Regions from separate parts of the Pseudomonas saudiphocaensis genome, predicted to be linked through region 2. Evidence: predicted binding sites of a transcription regulator. Region 2 holds the regulator's gene; each other region holds the start of a gene.

Region 1 (4,588 bases), 870 kb from region 2:
AGTCCAGCTGCTTGTCGGTGGCGCCGAGGTTGTCGAACAGGTCGAAGATCTGGTCCACAACCCAGTCAGGACGCGCGCCCGGACGGTCGATCTTGTTGACCACAACGATGGGGTTGAGGCCGGCCTGGAAGGCCTTCTGGGTGACGAAGCGGGTCTGCGGCATCGGGCCGTCGATGGAGTCGACTACCAGCAGTACGCAGTCAACCATCGACATCACGCGCTCGACCTCACCGCCGAAGTCGGCGTGGCCGGGGGTGTCGACGATGTTGATGTTGTAGTCTTTCCACTTCAACGCGGTGTTCTTGGCCAGGATGGTGATGCCGCGTTCCTTTTCCTGGTCGTTGCTGTCCATCACGCGCTCGTTCTCGAGCTCCTTGCGGTCCAGGGTGCCGGACAGGCGCAGGAGTTTGTCGACGAGGGTGGTCTTGCCATGGTCGACGTGGGCGATGATGGCGATGTTGCGAAGATTTTCGATCACTATTTGATACCTGATAAGAAGCTGGAAGCCTGGCGGCTGGAAGAACTAGGCAGCACACACCGCCGGATCAGGGGGGTGCTTGCGCCTGATGACGAAGCGGCTGGTAGGACCGAGGCTCTTCACTTCGAACTTCCAGCTTCGGGCTTCAGCCTGGCAGGTCGATAGACCCGTACGTTCTGATGCCCTTCACAGAGCAGGTGATGAGCATGCAGGCGGCTCATGACACCTTTATCGCAGTACAGCAGGTACTGGCGATTTACATCCAGTTCCTTGAAGCGATTGTTGATGGCATAGAAAGGCATTGTTTGCACTTCGATGCCGCTTAGTTGCAGGGGTTCGTCCTCGACCTCGTCCGGGTGACGAATGTCGAGAATGACCTGGCCGGCAGTCGGCTCGGCCACATGTTCAACCTGGACATCCTCGCCCAGCTCGTCGATCACCTGATCGATGGGCACCTGGCGGGCATTTTCCAGGGCGCGCTCCAGCACGCTCATGTCGAACTGCTTTTCTTCGTGTTCGATGCGGTAGCGCTTGGCCTTGGTGGTCGGGTTCTTGGAGATCACGCCGCAATACTCGGGCATGTTCTTGGCGAACTCGGCCGTGCCGATCTCGAACGCGGTATTGATGATGTCCTGCTTGTGCGCAGCGATCAGCGGGCGCAGCACCAGCATGTCGGTGGCCGAGTCGATCACCGAGAGGTTGGGCAGCGTCTGGCTGGAAACCTGCGAAATCGCCTCGCCGGTGACCAGCGCATCGATATGCAGGCGCTCGGCGATCTGCGTGGAGGCGCGCAGCATCATGCGCTTGAGCACTACGCCCATCTGGCTGTTGTCGACCTTTTCGAGGATCTCACCAACCACTTCCTCGAACGGCACGCTGATAAACAGCACGCGATGGGAGCTGCCGTATTTCTTCCACAGATAATGGGCGACTTCCATCACGCCCAGCTCGTGGGCGCGGCCGCCGAGGTTGAAGAAGCAGAAATGCGTCATCAGCCCGCGGCGCATCATCTGGTAAGCGGCGACGGTGGAGTCGAACCCGCCCGACATCAGCACCAGGGTCTGCTCCAGCGCACCCAGCGGATAGCCGCCGATGCCGTCATGCTGGGCATGCACCACGAACAGGCGCTGGTCGCGGATTTCCATGCGCACTTCGATTTCGGGCGCTTTCAAGGAGATTCCCGCCGCACCACATTCCGCACGCAAACGGCTGCCGACAAGGCGTTCGACGTCCATCGAGCTGAACGAATGCTTGCCTGCACGCTTGCAGCGCACTGCGAAGATCTTCCCGGGCAGGCGGTCGGCAAAGTGCGCCTTGCACTTCTCGAAGATGTCGTCCAGATCGCCCAACGGATATTCGTGAACTTCCAGACAATGCCCGATACCGGGCGTGCAGCGCAGGCGCTCGATCATCTCGCGCAGCACCTTCACGTCGCTGATATCGGTTTCCACCTCGATGTTGTCCCACACCCCGGCCACCCGCAGGTCGGGATCGAGCTCGCGCAACACGGTGCGGATGTTCTTCGCCAACTGGCGAATGAAGCCCTTGCGCACCGGTGGGCTCTTGATGGTGATTTCGGGGAAAACCTTGACGATCAGCTTCATTTGAAAGCGCACACGCGCCGGCATGGCAAAAAAAGAGGGGGGCGGAGTATACCGGAACTGATCAACTTTCAGGCAGTTTTCTGCTCTTGTGCCATGGAAAGCGTGCCGACCGGTCAATTGCCCCTAAATCGCTCGAAAATCCGAAGCGGCGCACTATTATGGTGCATTAAATCGACTTTGACGGTCATACGAAAAGTCGCGCCCCGGAAAAGCGCCCCGACTAAGGTTCCCCTGCCCGCAAAAGAGCGATGGCACGCAAATTGCTCTCTTGTGAGGCAGGTCGCCTTGGCGGAACATCGCCGCCCGGCTTCACCCTGCTTCGGAAGCATCCCCTGTCAGCGCTTCCACTATTTGGAGAACACCATGTCGAAGTCGCTTCAACTGATCAAAGATTACGATGTGAAGTGGATTGATCTGCGCTTCACAGACACCAAAGGCAAACAGCATCACGTCACCATTCCGGCACGCGACGCCGAGGATGAGGACTTCTTCGAACACGGCAAGATGTTCGACGGTTCTTCCATCCAGGGCTGGAAGGGGATTGAAGCCTCCGACATGATCCTGATGCCGGTCGACGAAACCGCCGTGCTTGATCCGTTCACCGAGGAGCCGACGCTGATTCTGGTCTGCGATATCGTCGAGCCGAGCACCATGCAAGGCTACGACCGCGACCCGCGCTCCATCGCCAAGCGTGCCGAGGAATTCCTCAAGTCCACCGGCATCGGCGACACCGTGTTTGTCGGTCCGGAGCCTGAGTTCTTCATCTTCGATCAGGTGAAGTTCAAGTCCGACATCTCCGGCTCGATGTTCAAGATCTACTCCGAGCAGGGTTCCTGGATGACCGACGGCGACGTCGAAGGCGGCAACAAGGGCCATCGCCCGGCTGTCAAGGGTGGCTATTTCCCGGTTCCGCCGTGCGACCACGACCATGAAATCCGTACTGCCATGTGCAACGCCATGGAAGAAATGGGCCTGGTTGTTGAAGTCCACCACCACGAAGTGGCAACTGCCGGCCAGAACGAAATCGGCGTCAAGTTCAACACCCTGGTGAAAAAGGCTGACGAAGTTCAGACCCTCAAGTACTGCGTGCACAACGTCGCCGACGCCTATGGCAAGACCGCGACTTTCATGCCCAAGCCTCTGTATGGCGACAACGGCAGCGGCATGCACGTGCACATGTCCATCTCCAAGGATGGCAAGAACACCTTCGCAGGCGAAGGCTATGCCGGCCTGTCGGAAACCGCCCTGTACTTCATCGGCGGCATCATCAAGCACGGCAAGGCACTGAACGGCTTCACCAACCCGTCGACCAACTCCTACAAGCGTCTGGTCCCGGGCTTCGAAGCGCCTGTGATGCTGGCCTACTCGGCACGCAACCGCTCCGCCTCCATCCGCATTCCTTACGTGTCGAGCCCGAAAGCCCGCCGTATCGAAGCACGCTTCCCGGACCCGGCCGCCAACCCCTACCTGTGCTTCGCTGCACTGCTGATGGCCGGTATCGACGGCATCCAGAACAAGATTCACCCCGGCGATGCCGCCGACAAGAACCTCTACGATCTGCCGCCGGAAGAAGGCAAGCTGATCCCGCAGGTTTGCGGCAGCCTCAAGGAAGCACTGGAAGCACTGGACGAAGGCCGCGCGTTCCTGACCAAGGGCGGCGTATTCAGCGATGATTTCATCGACGCCTTCCTGGAGCTCAAGCGCGAGGAAGAGATCAAGGTGCGCACCTTTGTGCATCCGCTGGAATATGAGCTGTACTACAGCGTTTGATCTAGCTGCCTGATCACACAAGGCCTCCTTCGGGAGGCCTTGTTGTTTCTGGGCAGGTTTCAGGAGTGGCGCACTCACCCCGTAGGAGCAGGCCATGCCTGCGAACCAGAGCCTACCCCCATGAAAACCAGGGCGCCTTCAATCCAAGCAGCCGTAGCGCTCGAATAACAGCCGCAGCCTCCGCGGGGTAGCCTTTCGCGGGCATGGCCCGCTCCCACTGAAAAAGCAAAGTGTTGCACTCACCCCTGTAGGAGCAGGCCATGCCTGCGAACCAGAGCCTACGCCCCATGAAAACCTTCAGGGCGCCTTCAATCCAAGCAGCCGTAGCGCTCGAATAGAGGCCGCAGCCTCAGCGGGGTAGCATTTCGCGGGCATGGCCCGCTCCCACTGAAAAGCAAAGTGTTGCACTCACCCCTGTAGGAGCAGGCCATGCCTGCGAACCAGAGCCTACGCCCCATGAAAACCTTCGGGGCGACCTCAATCAAAGCAGCCGTAGCGCTCGAATAGAGGCCGCTACCTCGGCTGGGTGGTACTTTCGCGGGCATGGCCCGCTCCCACCAAAAGCGCGTGCAGCGGGCTGCGGCGAATGCAGGCCGCAGGCCCACGGACCTTACTTGGCCACCGCAGCTTGTCGCCGCTCGCAAATCCTGCCGAACGAACTTGCCTGTCGGCCAAAGCGGTGCAAGGCTTCAGCCTTCTTCCCACGCGGAGCTTCCCATGCGCACTGCATTGATCA
Region 2 (4,588 bases):
AGGCGCAGTTTCAGGGAGTCGCGCAGCTGGTAAAGGTTGAGGTTGGTGGTATCGATCTTCAGGTCGGCCTGATCGATGATCGGCGCCAACAGCTCTTCTTCATCACGTATGGCTTCGGCCAGAGAGCGGTTTTCATTGGTCAGCGGGTGCCGTCGGCGCGTTTCCGAGAAGCGCTTGAGCAGCGTCTCGTCGGCGGCGTCGAGATAGAGCACGTCACACTGGATATGCCGGGCACGGGCCTCTTCGAGCAGCTCCGGGAAGCGCTTGAGCTGGCTCGGCAGGTTGCGTGCGTCGATGGAGACTGCCACCAGCGGCTGCAGCAGCTCAGTATGCAGCAGAGCCTTTTCAGCCAGCTCTGGCAGCAGCCCGGCTGGGAGGTTATCAATGCAATAGAAGCCACTGTCTTCGAGAACGTCGAGGGCGGTGCTTTTGCCCGAGCCAGAGCGCCCGCTGACAATTATCAGGCGCATGGACGCAAACTAACTGGCGCGTGGAGTTGAGAACCCTGCTGCAGGCAGCAGGGGCGCGAAATGCGTGAAGGACTGATTGCGGACACGTCTCGCTCCCTGTTGGCGGGCACGCCCGGCCGTTTAACGGCCGTGCTGGATATCGACCACTGCCTGATACAGTTCCTGGTCGGTTGTAACCTCGCGCAGCCGGTCACGGACCTCTTCCTGGTCCAGCATGCTGGCAATCTGTCGAAGCAGCTCAAGGTGTTCGTCGGTCGCCGCTTCCGGTACCAGCAGTACAAACAGCAGGTCGACCGGAGCGCCGTCAATGGCGTCGAAGTCCACCGGTGCGTCGAGCCGCAATACTGCACTAAGCGGTGCCTCGCAGCCGGGCATGCGGCAGTGAGGGATGGCAATGCCGTTGCCGAAGCCGGTGGAACCCAGCTTCTCGCGAGCCACGAAGCTTTCGAAAATGCTTTGAGGGTCGAGTTCGGGAAGGTCCTGGCCGATCACCTTGGCAATCTGCTCCAGGACGCGCTTTTTGCTACCGCCCGGCACGTTCACCAGTGAACGGCCGGGGGTGAGTATGTTTTCAAGTCGGATCATGGGTCAGCGAGCCACGGTACCTTGGGTATGGTCGAGTTGTTTTTCTTTGTGCTTGATCAGCTGACGATCGAGTTTGTCGGCAAGCAGGTCGATCGCAGCATACATATCTTCGTGTTCGGCATTAGCAACCACTTCGCGGCCGGCAACGTGCATGGTGGCTTCGGCTTTCTGCTTCAGTTTTTCGACTTGCAGGGTGACCTGGATATCGATGATGCGATCGAAGTGCCTTTCCAGACGTTTCAGTTTCTCCTCGACATAGATACGCAGTGCTTCGGTTACTTCCAGATGAAGGCCGGTAATCTTGACTTGCATACTGCTTCTCCTTTTTGCCTCATGCGAATGAACGAGCCCTGAAGCCCGTCCCCAGAAGAAATCGGCCAGGATGTCGGCTGTTGCAACACGCTGGCATTACAGCAATCGCTTGCGCTCGCTGGAGGGTGCAATTCCCAGGGATTCCCGGTACTTGGCGACGGTGCGACGTGCCACCTGAATGCCCTGCTCCTCAAGTAGACCAGCGATCTTGCTGTCGCTCAATGGCTTTTTGGGGTTTTCCGCTGCCACCAGCTTCTTGATTATGGCGCGGATTGCGGTGGATGAGCACTCGCCACCCTCGGCTGTGCTGACGTGGCTGGAGAAAAAGTACTTCAGCTCATAGATGCCACGGGGGGTATGCATGTATTTCTGCGTGGTCACGCGGGAAATGGTCGATTCATGCATGCCGACCACTTCTGCGATGTCATGCAGCACCAGCGGTTTCATCGCCTCGTCGCCGTGCTCAAGAAAGCCGCGCTGATGCTCAACGATCTGGGTCGCTACCTTCATTAGGGTTTCGTTGCGGCTGAGCAGGCTCTTGATGAACCAGCGCGCCTCCTGCAGCTGGTTGCGCATAAAAGTGTTGTCAGCGCTGGAGTCGGCGCGCTTGACGAAGCTGGCGTACTGGGCGTTCACCCGCAGGCGCGGCATCGCGTCCTGGTTGAGCTCGACCAGCCAGCGGTTGTTGTCCTTGCGCACGATCACGTCAGGAACGATGTATTCAGGCTCGCTCGTTTCGATCTGCGAGCCGGGACGGGGGTTGAGTGACTGAATCAGGTCAACGATCTGGCGTAGCTCGTCTTCCTTGAGCTTCATGCGCCGCATCAGCAGGCTGTAGTCGCGGCTGCCGAGAATGCCCAGGTGATCGCTGACCAGACGCGTGGCTTCGTTCAGCCAGGCGGTATCTGCGGGCAGTTGGCGCAATTGCAGCAGCAGACACTCACGCAGGTCACGGGCGCCGATGCCTGCCGGCTCGAACTGCTGGATGCGGCGCAGTACCACTTCGACTTCGTCGAGTTCGATTCCCAGCTCGGGGTCGAAGGACTCCAGCACTTCTTCAAGGCTTTCATCCAGGTAGCCCTGGGGGTTGATGCAGTCGATCAGGGTGGTGGCGATGAGGCGATCGGTGTCGCTCATGGGGGCCAGGTTGAGCTGCCAGAGCAGGTGCGACTGCAGGCTCTCGCCCGATGATGTGCGGCTGGTGAAATCCCATTCCTCGTCATCGTTGCTGGGCAGGCTGCTGGCGCTGGTCTGGTAGATGTCTTCCCAGGCGGTGTCTACGGGCAATTCGTTGGGAATGCGCTCGCCCCAGTCGCCTTCCTCGAAACTCTCCATCGTGTTGACGGGCTCTTCGTACTGGCTGTCCGGGCTGCTGTTCTCGCTAGGAGTGTTCTCGATCTTCTGGTCGAGAGACTCGGCCATCGGATCCGGATTGTCGAAGTCTTCTCCGTCTTCTTCGCGCTCGAGCATGGGATTTGAATCCAGCGCTTCCTGGATCTCCTGCTGGAGGTCGAGGGTCGAGAGCTGGAGCAGTCGTATGGCTTGTTGCAGCTGGGGTGTCATCGTCAGCTGCTGGCCCATCTTCAGGACTAGCGATGCTTTCATTGCAGAGGACTTCGAACCTTGTTTGCCGGCGCAACTGCGCCTGTTCCGACTTCGCTGGCGCTGCTGCGCCGGTTTAAGCAAATTATATGCCTGAAGAGGAAGCGGTTGGCTAGTCCTGAATTGCTCCATTCGAGGACGGCAGGCAGACAGGTCTTTGAAAAAACGTAAGCGAGGCAGGCAAGACGAGGCGCAACGACCAACGGGAGTAACAGCCAAAGGCTGGCCCGAAGGGCAAGTGCAGCGAGTCAAAAGCCGAAGAACGGACCGGGCTCGCGTACGGGTTTAGTTTCCTAAATGAGCATTACTCACTTCGCTCGCCCTCCGGGCCGCGCTGAAGCGCGTTAGCCGCAAGCGGCTTTCTGAAGCTGCTTTTTACGAAGTATTGCCAACGTAGGTTGTTTCAAAGGCTTGCTACAGGCGGAACTCGTGACCCAGATAGACTTCCTTGACCAGCTGGTTGTCGAGGATGGTCTGTGCGTCGCCTTCGGCAATTAGCTGCCCGTCGTTGACGATATAGGCGGTTTCGCAGATGTCGAGTGTTTCGCGCACGTTGTGATCGGTGATCAGTACGCCGATGCCCTTGGACTTGAGGTGGTGAATGATCTGCTTGATGTCGCCGACCGAGATCGGGTCTACCCCGGCAAAGGGTTCGTCCAGCAAGATGAATTTCGGGGCAGTGGCCAGTGCGCGAGCGATCTCCACACGACGCCGCTCACCGCCGGACAGGCTCATACCGAGGCTGTCGCGGATGTGGTTGATGTGGAACTCCTGCAGCAGGCCTTCCAGGGCTTGCTGGCGACCATTGCGATCCAGGTCCTTGCGGGTTTCGAGGATGGCCATGATGTTGTCAGAGACCGACAGCTTGCGAAAGATCGAAGCTTCCTGGGGCAGGTAGCCGATGCCAACGCGCGCGCGGCCGTGCATGGGCAGGTGAGTGACGTCCTGATCGTCGATCAAGACGCGCCCCTGGTCGGCCTTCACCAGGCCGACGATCATGTAGAAGCAAGTGGTCTTGCCGGCACCGTTCGGGCCCAGCAGCCCGACGATCTGCCCGCTTTCGATGGACAGGCTGACGTCGCGTACGACTTGGCGGCTTTTGTAGCTTTTGGCCAGATGCTGGGCCTTGAGGGTTGCCATTACTCGCTCTGCTCCGCAGCCGGCGTTCCTGTAGCGGAACCTTCTTTCTTGCGCGGCTGGATGACCATATCCACGCGTGGGCGAGGGCTGGTCACGTCGACGTTGGTGGCGCGACCGGCGTTGACGATCTGGCGCTGGGTGTCATAGACGATCTTCTCGCCCTCGAAGGTGTTGCCCTCCTGGATGACCTTGGCCTGGTCGATCAGGATGATGCGTTCGTTGGCGGCGAAATACTGGATGGTCAGGCCGTAAGCCTTGACGATCTCCTTGTCGACCGCCGGCTTCTGCTCGTAGTAGGCGGGCTTGCCGATGGAGGTGAAGACCTCGACATCGCCATTGCCGTCCTGGGTGATGGTCACCGTGTCGCCGGTGATCTTCATCGTGCCCTGGGTGATCACCACGTCGCCGCGGTAGACCGCAACGCCCTGGCGATCGTCCAGTTCGGCGGTGTCTGCCTGGATCCGGATCGGCTGGTTGCG
Region 3 (4,588 bases), 1.6 Mb from region 2:
TTCCGGTCAGTGGCTGGTCAACTATCAGCGCTTTCTGTCGCAGCTCGAGTCGGCCATCGGCCAGCAACAGCGCAGCGTGGACTGGCACCGGGCCAATCTGGACAAGCTGCGCCAGCAATGGCAGCAGCGTCGTGCGCGGCTGGACGGCTTGCGCAAGCTGGTCGAGCGCTATTTGCAGGAAGCACGAGTGGCGGCTGACAAGCGTGAACAGAAGCTGCTCGATGAGTTTGCGCAGCGTCTGGCGGGTCGCCCCAAGCAGGATTGAAAGGCGGGTCGCGACGGGCGAGAGGAGGCGGTCAAATAGTTGGCGGCCTGGCCGGTTTGCGAAACAGGTCGATCAAGTATTTTGACGGATTGGGTTTGATTGACCATTTCAACCGGGAGCAGCGCTGTGGCCGATCATTTGGACCCTCGTGTCCTGCTGACACTCCAGCAGGTGATGGAGGCTGAATATCCACAATTGTTGGAAGCCTTTCTGGTCGATTCCGAAGAGAGGCTGCGCTTGTTGCAGGCGACGTACCAGCGAGGCGAAGCCGAATCTTTGCGTCGAGCGGCGCACAGTTTCAAGGGCAGCTGCAGCAACATGGGGGCAGCGCAGTTGGCCGAGCATTGCCACGCCCTGGAAGAGGCCGCGCAGAGCAGGCAGCTCGAGCGGGCGGGCAAGCTGATCGAGCTGGTCGAACGCGAGTTCGCCATCGTGCGGATTCTCTGTCGGGCCGAGCGTCAGCGGTTCAGCGGCAGCTGACTAACCGCCGCGCTCCAATCTCGGTGGCCCGCAGTTTGCTTGAGATTCAATCAGGGCCACACAAGTCATTATTTTCGAGCGGGACTATTCATGGTTGTTTCTCCTGATCTATTGCTCAATACCAAGGCGCCGGCTGCAGTCGCCAAGCCTGCGAGCAGCTCCTCCAGGGATAGCTCGCAAGCCAGCCGCAACGATGCTTCCAGCTTTGCTGACGTTTATGCCAAAGAGCGCCAGAGCAAGCCGGTCGAGCGTCGGGATAGCGCTGCAACCGGTACCGGCAACGAGTCCGACAAAGACCGGGCAGCGAGTGAGACTGCCGAGAAAAGCGGCACGCTGGCGCCGGCTCCGAGCGAGGCTGGCAATGACTTGCCGCTGGAAGAAAATGTGGCTGGGGCTGAAGTCGAACTCGATCCTTTGCTGTTGATGGGCATGGGCGCGCAGAGCGAAGCTGCGGATTCACTGCCAGTCTCAGGCAGTGAGTTGCTGGCAGGACTGCCACAGGGTCAGGTAACGCTGGCAGAAGCGGATGTCGCGCTGGAGGCCGAGGAGCCGTTGCTGGCTCAGCGCGCGCTGCTCGATACCCAGGCGTCCGCGCAGAAGGCACAGATGCTGCCGGCACAGGCCTTGGCTGAAGGCGAGGAACTTGCGCAAGGCAAAGCTCACCTTGCCTCGCTGCTGCCGAGCGAGATGGCTGGCGATGATGGCGAGACGTTTTCGCTTGAAGAGGACTTTGTTGAGCTGCTTGATCAGCCGATCTCGCCCAAGGAGGGCCGCAGCAGTGCCGTCGATGCCGTGCCTGATCGGCTCAATGCCCTGACGCAGGCCATTACTCAGCAAAACCTGCAGGCCCAACGTCCGGCGTTGGTTCCAGGGCAGCCTCTGAACCTCCAGCAAGCAAACCTGAGCGAGGCGGTGGTGGACCGGGTGATGTGGCTGTCGAGCCAGAACCTAAAATCGGCAGAGATACAACTTGATCCGGCGGAACTCGGCCGTATGGAAATCCGCATCGACATGAGCAAGGAACATAGTCAGGTGACCTTCCTTAGTCCGCATGCGGGTGTTAGAGATACGCTGGAAGGGCAGATGCAGCGACTGCGCGACATGTTCGCCCAGCAGGGCATGAACATGGACGTGAACGTTTCGGATCAGTCGACACAGGGCCAGCAGGGCGAGAAGGATGCCGAGTCGAGTGATGGGCGCGGTGCTCTCGCCGGGGTGACCGGGAATGACGACGAGGTGCATCAGGGCGCGCTGGAAATCAGCGGCGGACGGGCCGGAGAGGCGCGAGGGCTGGTGGATTTCTACGCCTGACGACAGGGCGCGAATCCAGAAAAGCCGGGCACCGAAACACTATTGGTGCCCGGCTTTTCTTTTCCGGGGATAATGCGCCGCGTTCATCAGGGCGCCTGAGCGGGCCAGTCGTTTACTGTCTTTCTTCGCGGTCCGATACTTTTGGCACAGCAGTTGCTCCCAACTCCTTTAACAAGCGAATTCACGTGTAATGACGGATATTTGGCATGGCTAAAACACAGGGACCTCCGGATATAGCGAGTCCCGCGGTTGCAGCTTCGGCAGACGGCAAACGCAAACTCAAGCTGATCGTTCTGGTCGTGCTCGGCCTGTTGCTGGCTGTCGGGCTGTCAGTGGGCAGTACCCTGTACTTCGTGAGCAGGGGCGAATCGAAGAGTGCTGATGTGGCGGCCGATACCCAGGGGGCACCTCTGCGTCAGGCAGCTGTTTATGAAACGCTGATGCCTGCGTTCGTGGTCAACTTCAGCAACACCGGCGGCCGTCAGCGCTACATGCAGGTCAGCGTGGCCCTGATGTCTCGTGACCAGGCGGCGCTGGACGCGCTGAAGGAACACATGCCCCTGTTGCGCAATCAACTGGTCATGCTCTTCTCAAGTCAGGAGTTCGCTTCACTGACCACGCCGGTAGGGCAAGAGATGCTTCGCCAGCAGGCCACTGCCAGCGTTCAGGAGCTGGCGCAGCGGGAAATTGGCAAGCCGGCAATCGAGCAAGTGCTGTTCACCAACTTCGTACTTCAATAGGGGCCTGGCAGATGGCTGTTCAAGACCTGCTCTCACAAGACGAGATCGACGCACTCCTGCATGGGGTCGATGATGGCCTGGTCGACACCGAAGGTGATGCGGAACCGGGCAGCATCAAAAGCTACGACCTGACCAGCCAGGACCGCATCGTCCGCGGCCGTATGCCGACGCTGGAAATGATCAACGAGCGCTTCGCCCGCTACACACGCATCAGTATGTTCAACCTGCTGCGGCGTTCGGCGGATGTTTCCGTGGGCGGCGTGCAGGTGATGAAGTTCGGCGAGTACATCCACTCGCTGTACGTGCCGACCAGCCTAAACCTGGTGCGGATCAAGCCTTTGCGCGGCACCTCGCTGTTCATTCTCGACGCCAAGCTGGTATTCAAGCTGGTGGACAACTTCTTTGGTGGCGATGGTCGTCATGCCAAGATCGAGGGCCGCGAATTCACCCCGACCGAACTGCGTGTGGTGCGCATGGTGCTGGAGCAGGCGTTTGTCGATCTGAAAGAAGCCTGGCATGCGGTGCTCGACGTCAATTTCGAATACGTGCATTCGGAAGTGAACCCGGCGCTGGCCAACATCGTCAGCCCCAGCGAGGTAGTTGTCGTTTCGACATTCCATATCGAACTGGACAGCGGCGGTGGCGATCTCCACGTAACCATGCCGTATTCAATGATTGAGCCGATCCGCGAGATGCTCGATGCCGGCTTCCAATCGGACGTCAGCGATCAGGACGAACGTTGGTCCAAGGCTCTGCGCGAGGATGTGCTCGATGTCAACGTTCCGCTCGGCGCCACCGTGGTGCGACGCCAGCTCAAGCTGCGTGACATCCTCAACATGCAACCGGGCGACATTATCCCGGTGGAAATGCCCGAAGACATGATTCTGCGCGCCAACGGCATGCCGGCCTTCAAGGTCAAGCTCGGCGCGCACAAGGGCAATCTGGCCCTGCAGGTACTGGAACCGGCTGTGCGTTCACGCTGACCCGGCCTGCCGACAACTACATCGAGGACAAATAATGGCTGACGAACACGAGCAGATAAGTACAGACGAACAGGCGCTGGCTGATGAATGGGCTTCGGCCCTGGCTGAAGCGGGCGATGCCGGACAGGATGATATTGATGCGCTGTTGAACCAGAGTGCAGCAGCGCCTGCGGCAGCGGCTATGCCGCGTGCACCGCTGGAAGAGTTTGGCAGCAGCCCGAAGCCAAGCCCGACTCCGCCCAGCCTCGATGGTCCGAATCTGGACGTGATCCTGGATATTCCAGTGTCGATTTCCATGGAGGTCGGCAGCACCGAGATCAGTATTCGCAACCTGCTGCAGCTCAACCAGGGCTCTGTAGTTGAACTGGACCGGCTGGCCGGTGAGCCGCTGGACGTGCTGGTCAACGGCACTCTGATTGCCCACGGTGAAGTGGTGGTGGTGAATGAGAAGTTCGGGATCCGTCTCACTGATGTGATCAGCCCGAGCGAACGCATCAAGAAGTTGCGCTGACATGCGAATCACACTCTTGCCGGCGTTGCTGCTGGCGATGCCAGTCATGGCTGCCGAACCCGCGGCGAATATGAGTGGCGTCGACGTGGGCGGGCAGTTGACCAAGCTGCTGCTGGGCCTGCTGCTGGTGGTGGGGCTGATTTTCCTCCTGGCCTGGGTGCTACGGCGGATGCAGCAGCTCAATCCGCGCAGCAATCAGGCCATCAAGCTGGTTTCCAGTCATGCCCTCGGCCCGCGTGAGCGCCTGGTCCTGGTACAGGTGGGCAGCGAGCAGATCCTGCTCGGTCTGAGTGCCGGT

The links. Region 2 encodes sigma-54, which starts transcription at its own class of promoters, with help from an activator protein. Its sites were predicted from a motif close to ANTGGCATNNANNTTGCTNT; they were not measured.
Region 1: a site for sigma-54 is predicted at 2,330-2,349, ahead of glnA (glutamate--ammonia ligase). Genes of this name have one in related genera too.
Region 3: a site for sigma-54 is predicted at 2,197-2,216, ahead of BN1079_RS00730 (flagellar basal body-associated FliL family protein). Genes of this name have one in related genera too.

What each region holds. Positions count from the first base shown of each region.
Region 1 is NZ_CCSF01000001.1:2,601,454-2,606,041, forward strand. Features, by position in the region: gene typA (translational GTPase TypA) at 1-478, opposite strand, end outside; gene thiI (tRNA uracil 4-sulfurtransferase ThiI) at 598-2,082, opposite strand; gene glnA (glutamate--ammonia ligase) at 2,446-3,852, shown strand; gene BN1079_RS11965 (DUF4124 domain-containing protein) at 4,570-4,588, shown strand, end outside.
Region 2 is NZ_CCSF01000001.1:1,729,240-1,733,827, reverse strand. Features, by position in the region: gene rapZ (RNase adapter RapZ) at 1-470, opposite strand, end outside; gene ptsN (PTS IIA-like nitrogen regulatory protein PtsN) at 591-1,055, opposite strand; gene hpf (ribosome hibernation-promoting factor, HPF/YfiA family) at 1,059-1,367, opposite strand; gene BN1079_RS08060 (RNA polymerase factor sigma-54) at 1,464-2,972, opposite strand; gene lptB (LPS export ABC transporter ATP-binding protein) at 3,384-4,109, opposite strand; gene lptA (lipopolysaccharide transport periplasmic protein LptA) at 4,109-4,588, opposite strand, start outside.
Region 3 is NZ_CCSF01000001.1:142,734-147,321, forward strand. Features, by position in the region: gene fliJ (flagellar export protein FliJ) at 1-265, shown strand, start outside; gene BN1079_RS00720 (Hpt domain-containing protein) at 440-745, shown strand; gene BN1079_RS00725 (flagellar hook-length control protein FliK) at 836-2,056, shown strand; gene BN1079_RS00730 (flagellar basal body-associated FliL family protein) at 2,263-2,796, shown strand; gene fliM (flagellar motor switch protein FliM) at 2,808-3,779, shown strand; gene fliN (flagellar motor switch protein FliN) at 3,814-4,290, shown strand; gene fliO (flagellar biosynthetic protein FliO) at 4,292-4,588, shown strand, end outside.